DNA from 2 places in the Shewanella morhuae genome. Region 2 is predicted to be linked to the other one. Evidence: predicted binding sites of a transcription regulator. Region 2 holds the regulator's gene; the other holds the start of a gene.

Region 1 (8,147 bases), 1.5 Mb from region 2:
GCACTGTATCAGTGTTGAGTGTTGCTTTGCTCATATTGTGCTCTTGTTATCTCGTGACGCTCCAACGTGTTTGGTGCGCCTAATTTATACTAATATGCCGGACGGACATTACGTTAACGTAAACTACCTATCAACCATTGGCACAGTTCAAACTGTAAGTTATCACTACCTTGCATGTATATAATGCTTTACAAGCCTAACGTACGTGCGCATTAACCGCTGGAATTAAACAAATCACAGTGCGATTACCAATAGGCACCTTGGCATTAGGGAACACAATAGACTCAAACTCTTGTTCGACTTTAATGTCTTGCCCCCCTTCGCGTGCCAGTACAAAACCTTTAGGGAAAGATCTGAAATTTTCGACATCGGTTGCGAAGGTAAATTCAAAATCATCGGCATGTTTATTGATAACGCGGCATACTTGATACAGATTGACTTTATCTGCATCAAAATCAGTAAGTTCTAATGGCTTAGCCGTAATTAAACGCATAAACATTTCATGGGTGGCGATAAAGCGTGTCATGTCGTTTTGCCCCATGGGATACACTTTACCTAATTCAATAGTAAAGGCATCAGCGCCATAACGCTCAGAGGAAAAATAACTGAATGTGGTAGTCGGTTCGTGGTGAAAGAGTACAGTATCAACACCGCTTGCAGCTAAAAACATAATTTGCTCGCCACTAAAGGCACGCCCTGGACGATAGGGGTAAATAGCAAACTTTTCGTGTTTAGAGGCACGCATTGCGGTGTGTAAATCGTAATGAATACGTTGGCGTCCATCCGTTACCGAAGTATAAAATTTATCGACATAGGCTTCGAGTTTCTTTGCACGAATACGTTCGGGATTGATTAAACCAGGAGGATTTGAATGCTCGCCACTGAAAAGGCGATTCATATTTTCATCAATAATACGGGTACCATTATTGATGGCTAATGGGTTGCCAATAAGGAATAAAGTGCGCTGTTTGGCAATAATTTTTTGCTGTAGAAGCTGTGTAATTAAGCCATTACATAGCTCAATAGGTGCTGTTTCGTTACCATGAACTCCGCAGGATAGGACAATATCTTTACCTTCATTGTGGACTGGCTCAAAAACGATAACGCCGGTGTCCCACACTTCAACTTGAGTATGATCGCCTAACTTAAACGAAAACGTGCCATCAAATGTGTGTGGATTGGCTAAGGTTAACGCTAAAAAATCCTTCGAATCTAACAGAGCTTGTAACACAGAATTCTCCTTATAATGGTGTGCTAAAGATAAATGCCCAACGGGAATGATTAAGCCCGTTTAATTTTTGTCATGATACGGTTTGATTGAGGCAGGCATCCTTAAAAGCGCATCAATACTAACACAAGTATGAAAACCGTATCCTAGACATTCACGGCAAAAAAATGCTTGGTTATAAAAGGCAATAACGGCCAATACATTAGCTGAAGTCCAACCACTTGGGACTGAAATATTAAATTTAATCGCCCTACTTGCTTTTGATGAGTAGATTAATCACAATCTCAGCCATCTAGACATCTAATTGGTATTATCTATGGCATTAGCAACTTTTGGAGCCGGCTGTTTTTGGGGCGTTGAATATTTTTTTAGACAAGTTGAAGGCGTACTAAACGCCACAAGTGGTTATATGGGCGGTAAAAATACGGCAACGACTTATGAAGAAGTCAAAAAAGGCAACACTGGCCACGCCGAAGTGGTGCAAGTGGAATTTGACCCCACGATAGTCAGCTATGACGATTTACTCGAAGTTTTTTGGAAAAATCACAATCCTACCAGCCTTAATATGCAAGGTGGAGATATCGGCAATCAGTATCGCAGCACTATTTTCTTTCATGATCGCGAACAAAAAGCGGCCGCTGAAGCATCAAAACTGACCTTCGCCCGCTCGGGACGTTGGGGGTTACGCCACATTATGACTGAAATTGTTCCCTTGCAGCAATTTCATGTCGCGGAGGAATACCATCAAAATTATATTGATAACAATAACCTACCTAGTTGCCATATCGCCTACTAAGATACTTTCCTATTCAAAAAAAACGCACTCTATTATGAGTGCGTTTTTTGGATATTTTTATCGTTAGCCGTTACTGGCTTTTATCGACTAAGCATACTATCCATCTTAAGCGTTTAGCGCTTTATCAATTAACGCTTGCGCATCTTTGATGATATCGGCTAAATGTTGCTCGCTGATAAAACTCTCACCGTAGATCTTAAATAACGCTTCAGTGCCCGATGGGCGCGCCGCAAACCAACCATTAGCAGTGGTCACTTTAATGCCGCCAATGGCCGCATTATTGCCCGGAGCATGAGTTAATACGTTTTCAATTGCCTCCCCTGCAAGCACAGTGGCTTTTAAGGTGCCAGCATTCAATAACGCAAACTTGGCCTTGTTTTCAAGACTGATTGGGCTATCAATACGCTTATAAAAGCTTTGACCAAATTGCTTTACCAACTCTTCGTGACGCTGGCCAGGGGTTTTACCTGTAACAGCAAGTATTTCAGCGGCCAGTAAACCCAGAATAAAACCATCTTTATCGGTGCACCATGTAGTGCCATCACGGCGCAGAAATGCCGCGCCCGCGCTCTCTTCACCACCAAAAGCAATCGTGGCTTTGGCTAAACCATCAACAAACCATTTGAAGCCCACAGGCACTTCGAGTAATTTTTTGCCGTGGAAAGCACAGATTTTATCGATAAGCGCACTCGATACTAAGGTTTTACCTATGGCTAAGGTATCACTCCAATCTGGTCTGTGGGTGAGTAAATAATCTATGGCGACCGCTAAATAATGATTGGGATCCATCAAACCAGTGCCTGGGCACACAATGCCGTGGCGGTCATAATCTGGATCGTTACCCAGACATAAATCAAAGGATTCTTTATGGGCAAGTAAACCAGCCATCGCATAGGGAGACGAGCAATCCATGCGGATTTTGCCGTCTTTATCCAATGGCATAAAGCTAAAACTTGGGTCCACTTTATCATTAACTAAGGTGATATCGAGCCTATAGCGCGCTGCAATAGGTGCCCAATAATGGATACCTGAGCCGCCAAGCGGGTCAACACCAATACGAATTTTAGCTTTAGCAATCGCTTGCATATCGATAACGTTTTCTAAGTCAGCTACATACGGGCTAATTAAATCAATGGCTTTTATATAACCTGAAGTGAGTGCATCGGCATAGGTGAGTTTATGCACACCAGCTAACTGCTGATTAAGATACTCATTCGCGCGCGATTCAATCCAAGCAGTAATATTGCCTTCCGCCGGACCGCCATGGGGCGGGTTGTACTTAATACCACCATCCTGTGGCGGATTGTGTGATGGCGTAATGATCAGTCCATCAGACAACCCCGCGCCTGTGATATTGGCTGCACGATTAGCACCAATCACGCCGTGGGAAACCACTGGCGTTGGCGTAAACCCATCATGTTGCTGAATATGCACAGTCACTTTGTTTGCAGCTAGCACTTCAATAGCCGATAAATAAGCGGCGTAGGATAACGCATGAGTATCAATCCCAAGGATTAACGGTCCATCAATATTCTCTGATTGGCGATAATCCACCACAGCTTGGGTAATAGCCCAAATGTGCTGCTGGTTAAAACTGCCGTTAAAGGCGCAGCCTCTGTGCCCAGATGTGCCAAAGGTGACACATTGTTGCACGTCAGCCATATTTGGCATGATGGCGTAATAATGACTCATCAGTTTCGGAATATTAACCAGATCCGTCTGATTAGCGATTTGTCCTGCCCGTTGATGTATTGCCACCTGTGGCTCTCCTGCACTCAATTACAGTGAAAATTAATTTAATATCAAACACTAAACGTAAATGACTTATAAACGCTCAGCAATACCCGCGGCAATGCTCGCATCACAACCAAACTGCACTAACACTTCGGATAAAATGGTGCGTTTTTTAGCAGTATTATTATTACTCGTGACCCAAAAACCACTGCTACCGATTTCTTTAGGGTTAGCCGAGGCGCTCGCTTCAAGCAACTGCTCTTTAGAGCGGGCAAAATATAAACGATCGCGGCCTTGTATCTGCAAAATTTGCGAAAACTGCGCTGGGGCTAATTGATACAAACTGTCGAGCAAAAATAGAAACCGCCCTACTGCGCCTTTTTGTTGGGATAACTGATGCTCATTAACTAATGCGCTGAAATCATTAACCACTGGCGTTACGGCTTTTACTACAACAGGCTGAACAGGTTCAGCCTCTAAACTGGGTTGGCTTATCGCCAAAGGCTGAGGTGCTTCAATCGCAGCAAAGGACAAGCCGAGTAATCGACGCAAGATGTCTGAGGCGCTCTCGCCAATTCGTTCTGTTTTGCTGGCAATGTGACGATAGAGATCTTCATCTACTTCGATATATTTCATGACCTTCATTATCCTTTGTTATTCGACAGGCTTAACCGAAAAAATTGTACCACAGCGATCGGGACAGATCATTGCGATCTGCACCAGTGTATCTATCTCTATCAATCTGATAAAGCGCCATTATTCTAAAAATGCACTAAACAGCACAGCAAACTAGCAGATAATGGGCAATTGCTGAAAAAGCAGACAAGTTAGCCATCGTAAAGGCATTGCTAAGCAGAGCTGACTTGTCAAGCTAAGTGCATTAAGGGCACAATTCGCGCCATAATCCGCAAAAATCCCACAGGAATCACCATGAATTTTGTTTCCACAGGCCAAGGAAGCGCAGTCCTTTTGATCCACGGCTTGTTTGGCAATCTAGATAACCTCAAAAGTCTAGGGCAAACATTAGAAACGCATCATCAAGTGATCCGCGTAGATGTGCCTAATCACGGTTTAAGCGAACATTGGCAGCAAATGGATTACCCTAGCCTCGCCCATGCCATGGCAGGCTTACTCGATGAACTTGACATAGAACGCGCCCATATTGTGGGTCACTCTATGGGCGGGAAAATAGCTATGGCAACGGCGTTGACCTTTCCTGAGCGTATTATCACTATGGTGGCGGCAGATATCGCGCCCGTTGCCTATGAGCCAAGGCACGATATCGTATTTGCGGCACTAGAAAGCCTGCCCTTAGAAAGCCACACTGACAGACGTTTTGCCCTAAACCACTTAATCACTCAGGGTGTTGACGAAGCCACGGCGCAATTTTTACTGAAGAATTTACAGCGCACCGACACGGGCTTTCGCTGGAAACTAAACTTAAATGGCTTAAAAGATTGTTATCCTCATATTATTGGCTGGTACAATCAGAACCCCAATCCCTCACAAGTTTATGCAGGTCCGAGCCTATTTATTCGCGGCGGTGATTCTAACTATGTAACGAGTGAACATAGAGCGGCGATTATGAGTCAGTTCCCTGCTGCACAGGCGAAAACGCTTGAAGGATGTGGCCATTGGTTACATGCACAAAAACCCGCCATATTTAATCGGATTGTGTCTGAATTTATAGACAAACATACAGAGTAAATACACATAATAGTTGACTTAAAGCCTATGGCAGCCGTCATCTTGATGTGATATATTCGCGCCTCTTTTGGCCTTCGAACACTCTCAAGGACTAAGAAACTATGTTAACTCAGTACATGGAACAAATTGAAACCATTGGTCTTAACCTGTTTTTTGCCTCGATATTTTTCTTTATCGGCATGGCCATCAACGATGTGCTCAAGCAAGGTAATGTACCTAAATTTGGTCGATTTATTGTTTGGTTAGTGTTATTTCTCGGCTGCGCCGGGTTTATTGTAAAAGGTATTATCCAGATCACTTGGGAAGGCTCAGGGATCGGTTAACAATAACAACATGGCAAAAGAAGCAACAGACAGAACCACCATTGACCTTTTTGCCAATGACAAACGTCGGGGCCGCCCAAGAAGCAATCCTTTGTCCCGCAGTCAACAGCTTAAGGTCAACAAACGCAATCAAATCCAGCGCGATAAAGCTAACGGATTAAAGCGAATAGAGTTAAAGGTGTCACAAGATTTATATGACGCCTTGAATGAACAGGCATTGGCCAGTAACATCAGCCGTAGCCAGTTAATCGAATTCATTCTTCAGCAGCAAATTGAGTGCTGAATGAGTACCAGCAAGATTAACCTAATAAGTGAACTAGACATTAAAGGATAGACAATGGCAACTGTAGGTCTTTTTTTCGGTAGCGACACAGGTAACACCGAAGCTGTAGCCAAGATGATCCAGAAAAAACTGGGTAAAAAAATGGTTGAGGTGAAAGATATCGCCAAAAGTACCAAAGAACAGATCGCAGAGTATGATTTGCTGCTGTTCGGCATCCCGACCTGGTATTACGGCGAAGCTCAATGTGATTGGGACGATTTCTTCCCTGAATTAGAGCAGATTGATTTTACTGACAAACTTGTCGCTATTTTTGGTTGTGGTGATCAAGAAGACTACGCTGAGTATTTCCTTGATGCCATGGGCATGGTGGGCGATATCGTTCAGGCGCGTGGCGGTATCATCATCGGTCATTGGCCAACAGCAAGCTACAACTTCGAAGCCTCTAAAGGTCAAGTTGATGACGAGCACTTTATTGGTTTAGGTATCGACGAAGATCGTCAGCCAGAACTAACCGAAGAGCGAGTTGATGCTTGGGTTAAGCAAATCTATGAAGAAATGTGTCTAGCTGAATTAGAAGATTAATTTTCTAATGATTTGAATAAAGCGGCCTTTACGCCGCTTTTTTTATGCATTTATTTTTGTGCATAAAAAATTATTTCACCACTGAATAACAACATACCCAACTTATGATCAATATGCCCCGCGCTAACCATTGGGATATTTTTTGCTCCGTCGTCGATAACTACGGCGATATCGGCGTGACTTGGCGTTTAGCCAAACAAATGGCTAATGAGTACCACATTCCGGTTAATTTGTGGGTCGACGACCTCGCAAGCTTCTCGCACATATTACCGACACTCGATCCACTAAAAACCGCTCAAAGCTTCAATGGTGTGAATATTATTCATTGGATTAAGCCTTTACCTATAGAGTTTGTCGCAGGAGAAGTACTCATCGAAGCCTTTGCCTGTGAATTACCCGAACAGGTAAAAGAACTGCTAGTTCATTTACATCAGAACGATCCCAAGTCTGTACCTATCTGGCTGAATTTAGAGTATTTAAGCGCAGAGGATTGGGTCGAAGGCTGCCATGGTTTACCTTCATTACAAGCCAATGGTCTAAAAAAGTATTTTTACTTTCCTGGCTTTGGCGCAAAAACCGGTGGGCTCATCTGCGAGCAAGATTTGTTTGCCGAGCGCGATACTTGGCAAGCCGACACGGCCAATAAGTTACAGCTTTTTAGTCAGCTAGGTCTTAAGGGGATTGAGGCTCAAGATACTGTAATTAGCATCTTTAGCTATGAGACTGAGGCTCTGCCGGCGCTATGCGAGTTGTGGCAGCAATCGGCCGAGAAAATCCATGCGTTGATCCCCAAAGGGCGTAGCTTAAATAGTCTGACACATTTATTGCCCTGTGATATTGCCGCGCTAGTGCCGGGTCAACAGGTAAAACATGGCAATTTAACCCTACACATCTTACCCATGACAAACCAACAGAGCTTTGATCGGCTACTTTGGAGCTGTGATATTAATATTGTGCGCGGCGAAGATTCATTTATGCGAGCACAATGGGCTGCAAAACCTTTCATTTGGCATATTTATCCGCAAGAAGATGATTATCACATGGTAAAATTAGAAGCTTTTCTCAAAATTTACTGCGATAATCTCGCCCCTGAAATTGCCGAAAATTGGTCTAAATTGAATTTCGCATTTAACCAAGCACAGCAATCAGCTGTAAACCTTCATTGGCAAAACCTTAATCTTGTTAGTTTGCCCTTGTTGCAACATGTTAAACAATGGCCAATTAATGCAATAAATGCCGCAGATCTTGCAACTCGACTAGTTCAGTTCGTTAAAAACAGCTAAGATACTGCGCGATAACAGAAAAATCTACATATAGGAAATACTGTAATGAAAACTGCTCATGAAATCCGTCCTGGTAACGTGATCATGTTAGATGGCAGCCCATGGGTTGTGCAGAAAACTGAAACAACTCGTTCTGGCCGTAACGCTGCTATCGTTAAGTTAAAGTTAAAAAACTTATTACTTAACTCTGGTACTGAAACGACGTTTAAAG
Region 2 (8,147 bases):
GGCTTATGTGGGTGAAGACGGTATTATTTCTATCCACACCGATAAGTGTGTCGGCTGTATGTACTGCGTGGCTGCGTGTCCTTATAAAGTACGCTTTATGAACCCAGAAACCAAAGCGGCAGATAAGTGCAACTTCTGTAAAGACACCCGCTTAGCGCGTGGCGAAGAACCCGCCTGCGTAACGGTATGTCCAACCGATGCCTTAGTGTTTGGCGATGCTAATGATCCACACAGTGAAGTCGCCATCATGCTCAACACTAAAATAACCTATCAAGATAAAACCCACTTAGGCACTAAGCCTAGGGTATATCGCGTTCCTACCAAAAGAGGGGGGATTGGATTATGAACAATACTTGGGGCGATATGGCGCAATATGATCCCGTCACTTGGCACTGGGTCATTGCCGTCTACTTATTTATGGCGGGGTTATCCGCCGGCAGTTTATTGATTGGCATTAGTTTACGCTGGGCGAATAATGAACTCAGCACTGGTGCTGAAAGCGGTATTCTCAAAGCGGCTGCCATTATTGGACCAGTAGCAATTAGCTTAGGTTTGGCTTGCTTAGTGTTTGATTTAACTAAACCATTCCATTTCTGGCTGATTTTAATTCACTATAACTTCCAATCTGTGATGGCTATTGGTGTACTCGCGCTACTGGCTTATTCGCCCTTAGCGTTCGCCTATGCGGTGTTAGTGCTGCGGGATGACTTACCCAAATGGGGTTTGGGTTTCCTCACTCCTGTCGCTAAGTTACTTATGCCATTTAGAAAACTGATTGAAGTGCTGCTGTTTGTCCTCGCCATTGGCGTTGGCGCTTACACTGGTTTCTTAATATCGGCGATGAATGCTTATCCAATGCTCAATACAGCGGTATTACCGGCGCTATTTTTAGTATCAGGTTTATCGGCGGGAGCGGCGGCCAATGCGTTATTGGCGTTAGTGATGTTTAAAACCGATAGCCACGATAAAACCTTAGTGAAGATGCACGGTTTAGAGTTGCCCGTAATGGCGATTGAAATCCTGCTACTGTTCATGTTGTTTTGCGCCTTGTACTTTAAAGGTGGCGCGGCGGCTGCGGCGTTGGCATCGTTAAGTTCTGGTTTATGGGCTAGCGTGTTCTGGGTAGGGGTTGTTGGAATTGGCTTTGGTATTCCGCTGCTGTTTATGCTGTTACCAGCTGCGACGCGTCACACTAAGGGGGCAATGATTATGGTGGCGTGTGCTAGCTTAACGGGCGTGCTCGCCTTAAGACATTTTATTGTATATGCAGGACAAAGCTATTTAAGTTGAGCGTGAACTGGCTTTAGATATTGATAGATAAAGAAAAGCACTGATAATATCAGTGCTTTTCTATTACCAGAATGCAAAGGTATTTTACCCGTAAAGGACAACTTATTAGGCTAATAGCTCAATAACGGATTTCACCGTTAATACTAAGGCACTGATACTGCAAAGAATCAAAGTCGCCATTTTAGTCTTATCTTTATCGACTCGGCCCACTAATCGCCCCGCGACTAAATAACCTAAAATCACCGAAGGTAGCAACATTAACGACAACCACAGGTGCTTTATTTCTAATAAGCCAGTAATCGCCAGAATCCCCATGGCAATGGCAGAGCTAAAAATAAAAAAGGCAGATAGTGCAGCACGAAACTGTGAGGCATCTTTACCTGCTAACAGTATCGCCATCGGTGGGCCACCGATGGCGGCGATATTACCGAAAATCCCTGAGACGATCCCCGCACCGAAAAGCGTTTTTTTATTCACTGGTAGGCTAAATTTGTACAGGCTAAGAATAACCGCTACGGCCACAATGGCAGCGATAGATAAACCTAATATGGATTGTGGCGCAAACAACAACAGGCTTGCGCCGATAAAACCACCAGGCACTCGGCCGATAAGAGCATATTGCAAGCCATTGAATTCTAAGTGGCCACGCTCGCGCATTAAGGTCAGTAGGGAGATTGTGAACCCCATTGCAATCACGGGACCAGGTACAAGCTGTGGATTGATAATATACAGTAGTGGACTGGCGACAACCGCAAGACCAAATCCAATCAGGCTCTGAGTTAAAGCACCAAGAAACACAGCTAGCGAGGCTAAGGCGAGTGTTTGCGGGTCAATCATTGAAAACATAAGTATTCCTAATACTCAAACAATCTCAAAATGTGCATTGTGTGTTGAGGGTATTTGGATATAAACAAAAAGGGATCGTTAACGATCCCTATTGATGAGCACTGTGATATTTGATGCGATGAATCGCTATTCCATATCTTCCCACTCGATTCCCATTTGATCCATCAACAACTTGGCTTCAGAAGGAATACTATCAGGACTGTCTTTTGACAGATCTTCATCATTCGGCAATGGCTGGCCAGTATAGGCGTGCAAAAATGCTTCACACAACAACTCGCTGTTGGTGGCGTGACGCAAATTATTGACCTGACGACGAGTTCGTTCGTCCGTAAGGACCTTAAGCACTTTGAGCGGAATAGACACAGTAATTTTTTTTACTTGTTCATTCTTCTTGCCATGTTCAGCATAGGGGCTGATGTATTCCCCATTCCATTCAGTCATTGACTCACCTGTTATAACGCTAAATTCGGGGCAGATTTTAAACTCTTACCAACAACAGTCAAATTATTGCGACTATTTCTTTATGATGCAAATAGATTTCTTTATGTTTAGACGTCTAAACGTCTTAACTCCTATTGACGATAGCGCTGGGCTTAGGTACATTTAGACGTCCAGACATCTCTATCTGTCTACCGAATTTAGGAGCCCATCCATGGCAGAGCATCAATTAGCCACACTGGCAGTGCGTCAGGGTATCGAAACTGATACCCAATATGGCGCAGTAGTGCCACCGATTTATTTGTCGACTAATTACGCCTTTGATGGTCATAAAAATCCCCGCGAATTTGATTACAGTCGTTCAGGCAATCCTACTCGCTGCATTTTAGGCGATGCGTTAGCGCAATTAGAAAAGGGGGCCACTGGCATAGTGACTTGCACGGGCATGGCGGCCATCACTTTAGTCACTACCTTACTTGGGCCTGATGACTTATTAGTTGTGCCCCACGATTGCTACGGCGGCTCTTACCGTTTATTTATCAACTTAGCAAAGAAAGGCCAATTTAAGCTAATTGTGGTTGACCAAACCGACAGCCAAGCGTTAGCGATTGCGATAGCACAAAAACCAAAAATGGTGTGGCTCGAAACCCCATCGAACCCATTATTGCGCGTGGTCGATATTGAGGCCATTGCTAAAGTGAGCCATGAGATTGGTGCGCTGGTGGTGGTCGATAACACTTTTTTATCGCCGATATTGCAACAACCCCTATTGTTAGGCGCGGATATTGTTATCCACTCCACCACTAAATATATCAATGGTCACAGTGATGTGGTTGGTGGCGCTGTGATCGCCAAAGATGCACAAATCGGCGAAAACTTACATTGGTGGTCGAACACGCTAGGCTTAACTGGGTCGGCTTTTGACAGTTACTTAACCCTGCGCGGTCTGCGTACTTTAGCGGTACGTATTCGTGAGCATCAAGCCAATGCCCAGCGTATTGTAGCCGTGTTAACCCAAAGCCCTGTGGTGAGCAAAGTCTATTATCCTGGTCTTGCGGATCATCCCGGTCATGCCGTTGCCGCTAAGCAGCAAAAAGGCTTTGGCGCTATGCTGAGTTTTGAGCTCAAGGGCGGCGAGGCCGAAGTCGTAGCTTTTTTAGGTGCGCTCAGGTTATTTAGCGTGGCAGAAAGCCTAGGTGGCGTTGAAAGTTTAGTGGCAGTGCCTGCAACTATGACCCATAGAGCAATGGAGCCGCAGGCGCGTTTTGAAGCGGGCATAAAAGAGACCCTATTGCGTCTGTCGGTGGGGATTGAAGATGCCGCCGATTTAGTTGCAGATATTCAAGCAGGACTTGCCGCAGCTGCGGCTTGTCAGTAGAGGAATACTAGATGGCACGTTGTCACTTACACAAATTTGGTGGCTCCAGTTTAGCGGATGCCGATTGTTATCGCCGAGTCGCCCATATTCTATTAACCCACGGTCATAGTGATGATTTAGTGGTGGTATCTGCTGCGGGTAAAAGCACCAATTTCCTGTATAAATTACTATCGCTGCGTGATGCTGGGCAATTATGGCAAGAAGAATTACAGGTCTTAATTAGCTACCAACAAGGTTTGATTGAACAACTGTTATCCAGTGAGCAGGCCCGCGATTTACGCGAGCGTTTAAGTACCGATAGATCGCAATTAGTGACTTTGTTATCACTTGAACAGCATAACGAATACCAAGTGAATTACGTGGTCAGTTTTGGCGAGCGTTGGTCGGCTCGTTTGATGGCGGCGCTGCTGCGCGAATCTGGTGTGGCCGCAAGCCATGTGGATGCCTGTTCCATTTTAATTGCCGATGAAGCCGCAGTACCGCAAATTCGGCTGCAAGAATCCCGTGCTAAAGTACAAGCGTTATTGGCAACGCACCCAAATGAGCGACTGGTTATCACAGGGTTTATCTGCGCCAACGAGCGTGGTGATACGCTATTACTTGGCCGTAACGGCTCAGATTTTAGTGCTAGCTTAATTGCCAGCCTTGCCGATATTGAGCGGGTAACCATTTGGACTGATGTAGAAGGGGTGTTCAATGCTGACCCGAATAAAATCAACGATGCCAAATTACTGAAAAGCATGTCTCTTGCTGAAGCCGACCGTCTAGCGCGTTTAGGCTCACCGGTATTGCATTGCCGCACTTTGCAGCCGCTGTTTAATACCGAAGTGAGTTTAGCGGTGCGCTCAAGTTATGCATCGCACACTGACTTTACCTTGATTGCTCCCCACAGTTCGTCAGCGAGCGCGCCTGTGGTGACGAACCTCAATGCAGTCGTGCTGTTCGGCTTTAAGCTCACGGGCGAATTAACAAGCCTATTAGATTCGTTGATCGCAGCGGGTTTAACACCATTAGCCCATTGGACGTCTGCCCATCAAAGAGTTGAGCTGGCCTATACCGCTGAAAATCAAAAACAAGTTCAAATATTACTCGACGCTCAAGAGCAAGCATTAGGGATCAGCGATCAGCAGATCAACACAGATCTCGGCCTAGTGGCATTAGTCAGTGCTGATGCTGAGCATTATCGTCGCAGTTTTGCTCGCTTACTGAGCCGTGACGCTAAACCTTTGTTTAGCGGTGACTTAAGTCTGGTGACTTTGGTACCACAGTCGCAGGTCAATCTGTTAACGCAAAAGGTGCATCGCCGCTGTGCAGGCCCGCGTAAGCGCATTGGCGTTTTATTGCTGGGTGTAGGCAATATCGGTGAAGCATGGGTTGATTTATTTAAGTCGGTTTCAGTATCACTTGACCATGAACTTGAAGCTAGCGTTGAGCTAGTCGGCTTAGTCAGTTCGAGTAAAGCCCTAATAAAGCCCGCAGGGATTAATCTTGCGGCGTGGCAGAGTGAGTTTAATACTGAGGCAACGCCTTGGCAGTACGAGCATTTGTTCGAGCAGTTAGAACAGGTTAAATGTGATGAGCTGGTGGCCTTAGATATCAGTGCCAGCGCCAGTTTAACCTTGCAATACCCTGAGCTATTCGAGCGCGGTATTCATGTGGTCAGTGCTAATAAACTCGCAGGATCAGGCCCACTGCCTTTTTACCGTGAGTTAAAGCAGCAGTTAGGTAACCGTCGTTTATTTTGGCGCTATAACGCCAGCTGCGGCGCAGGTTTGCCGATTCAACATGCGCTGAATGATTTGCGTAACAGCGGTGATAGCGTTGAGGCCGTGGGCGGGATTTTTTCTGGCACCTTGTGTTGGTTATTTGAGAAATACGACACCAGTAAGCCATTTTCTGAATTAGTGGTTGAAGCCAGAGGCTTAGGTATTACTGAGCCCGATCCGCGCGACGATCTTTCAGGTCGCGATATGCAGCGTAAACTGCTTATCTTAGCCCGTGAGATTGGCCTTGAAATCGAGCTCGAGGATATTGAACTGCGCTCACTCGTACCAGCCGATTTGGCCGATATTCCCTTAGATCAATTTATGGCTCGTATTGGCGAGTTAGATAACGATTTACTGCAGCAATATGGCGCAGCGGCGGAGCAAAATAAGGTGCTCAGATATGTGGCATCTTTAGATAATAGCGGCCCGGAGTTAAAAGCCGAAGTCGGCTTGCAGTGGATTGATGTCCATCATCCCTACGCTAACTTAACCCCAGGTGATAACGTGTTTGTGATCCGCAGTGCCTTCTACCAAGGTAACCCGCTGATCATCCGTGGACCGGGTGCAGGACGCGAAGTGACCGCGGCGGCAGTGCAGTCTGATCTGACACAGATCTGTCGCGATCTGCTACAGGAATAGCCGAGTGTGATCGAAGCAGCTTACTTATTGAAGGACTCATTCGAGTCCTTTTTTATTGGCTAAAATAAATTACTGCATCGCAGCTAATAAAATACGCGAAGTGGGCATTTTTTGACTTGACTTACATCTTAGTTTCTCTAGTATATGGACATGTAGACGTCTAAACGTCTATTTAAACTAATTCATATTAGCAAAGAGTAGCGCCAAGGGCGGTTGAGGAAATACACATGGCTTTTCATCACGCACAACATTCACAGTCGCTAAACCAAAGCTTGTCAGAGCTTAATGGCGATATTAATGTTTCTTTTGAGTTTTTTCCGCCATCGACCCCCGAAATGGAACAAATTTTATGGAACTCAATCCGCCGTTTAGAGCCACTCAAGCCTAAGTTTGTGTCAGTCACTTATGGCGCTAACTCTGGTGTGCGCGATCGTACCCACAGCGTGATTGAACGTATTCAGCAGGAAACCAACCTCGTTGCTGCGCCGCATCTGACTTTAGTCGATGCCAGCGATGAAGAGCTATTAGAACTGGCTAAGCATTACTGGAAATCGGGCGTGCGTGACATAGTGGCGCTACGGGGAGACTTACCTGCTGGTAGCGCAAAACCCACCCGTTTTGCAGCTGATTTAGTACGTTTGCTGCGCTCAGTGGCCGACTTTGATATTTCTGTCGCCGCATATCCTGAAGTACATCCCGATGCAAATAATGCACAGGCAGATTTAATTAACCTTAAACGTAAGATTGATGCGGGTGCTAGCCGCGCCATTACTCAGTTTTTCTTCGATGTGGAATCTTACCTGCGTTTTCGTGACCGTTGCGTTGCAGCGGGGATTGATGTTGAAATCGTGCCGGGCATTTTACCAGTGACCAACTTTACTCAGCTGAAACGTTTTGCGGGTATGACCAATGTGTCACTACCAGGTTGGCTACATAAACAGTTTGAAGGGCTAGAAAACGATGCGGGTACGCGTCAATTAGTCGGTGCAAACGTGGCGATTGATATGGTTAAGGTATTGTCACGTGAAGGCGTGAAAGACTTCCATTTTTATACGTTAAATCGCGCTGAATTGACCTATGCGATTTGCCATACCTTAGGTGTGCGAGTGTAGTTTGCTATAGAGGTTGGGAAGGTCAGATTAAAAAACGCCGCACAATAATAATGCGGCGTTTTTGTTTTTAGGTTAATAATTGCTAGATCCTAAATTGTGCTATTAGGGTTTGTAAGCGTGCTGACAGTTGTGCCAGTTCATCACCTGCCTGCGCTGTTTGTTGTGCGGCTTGGGTTGAGCTATTGGCAATATCATTGATGTTATTTACGTTTTGATTAATTTCTGCCGAGACAGCACATTGCTCATTTGCTGCGCTGGCAATTTGAATATTCATTTGGCTAATCGTTGATACCGCATGAGTAATTGCTTCGAGAGCTTCACCTGCTTGATGCACCTGTTCGACACAATTTTGCGTCGTAGTGGTGCTGGTCTTCATAGCGGCAACGGTCGACTTGGCTTTTTGTTGCAAGACTTCAATCATCTGCTGAATTTCAGAGGTTGAGGTTTGGGTGCGACTGGCAAGAGTGCGAACCTCATCGGCCACTACCGCAAAACCTCGTCCCTGCTCTCCGGCTCTAGCGGCCTCAATTGCGGCATTAAGTGCAAGTAAGTTGGTTTGGTCGGCGATATTACGAATAACGATCAATACTGAATCAATTTCAGTGGTGTTCCGCTCTAAATCATCGATTGCGTTGGCCGCATTTGCAATCTCTTCGGCGAGGATGTTAATCGTTGCGA

The links. The regulator MetJ, encoded in region 2, represses methionine synthesis genes. The targets are predictions, from matches to a motif close to TAGACGTCTAGACGTCTA.
Region 1: the regulator MetJ is predicted to act here: its motif matches at 1,514-1,531, upstream of msrA (peptide-methionine (S)-S-oxide reductase MsrA).

Annotation. Positions count from the first base shown of each region.
Region 1 is NZ_PYSG01000002.1:1,535,916-1,544,062, forward strand. Features, by position in the region: gene C9I43_RS07260 (thiamine pyrophosphate-dependent dehydrogenase E1 component subunit alpha) at 1-34, opposite strand, end outside; gene astE (succinylglutamate desuccinylase) at 197-1,231, opposite strand; gene msrA (peptide-methionine (S)-S-oxide reductase MsrA) at 1,545-2,024, shown strand; gene pgm (phosphoglucomutase (alpha-D-glucose-1,6-bisphosphate-dependent)) at 2,130-3,782, opposite strand; gene seqA (replication initiation negative regulator SeqA) at 3,849-4,394, opposite strand; gene C9I43_RS07285 (alpha/beta fold hydrolase) at 4,689-5,465, shown strand; gene C9I43_RS07290 (DUF2788 domain-containing protein) at 5,567-5,788, shown strand; gene ybfE (LexA regulated protein) at 5,799-6,071, shown strand; gene fldA (flavodoxin FldA) at 6,126-6,653, shown strand; gene earP (elongation factor P maturation arginine rhamnosyltransferase EarP) at 6,758-7,936, shown strand; gene efp (elongation factor P) at 7,982-8,147, shown strand, end outside.
Region 2 is NZ_PYSG01000002.1:53,119-61,265, forward strand. Features, by position in the region: gene C9I43_RS00795 (4Fe-4S dicluster domain-containing protein) at 1-346, shown strand, start outside; gene nrfD (NrfD/PsrC family molybdoenzyme membrane anchor subunit) at 343-1,290, shown strand; gene C9I43_RS00805 (sulfite exporter TauE/SafE family protein) at 1,396-2,136, opposite strand; gene metJ (met regulon transcriptional regulator MetJ) at 2,263-2,577, opposite strand; gene metB (cystathionine gamma-synthase) at 2,789-3,952, shown strand; gene C9I43_RS00820 (bifunctional aspartate kinase/homoserine dehydrogenase II) at 3,964-6,357, shown strand; gene metF (methylenetetrahydrofolate reductase) at 6,585-7,469, shown strand; gene C9I43_RS00830 (methyl-accepting chemotaxis protein) at 7,552-8,147, opposite strand, start outside.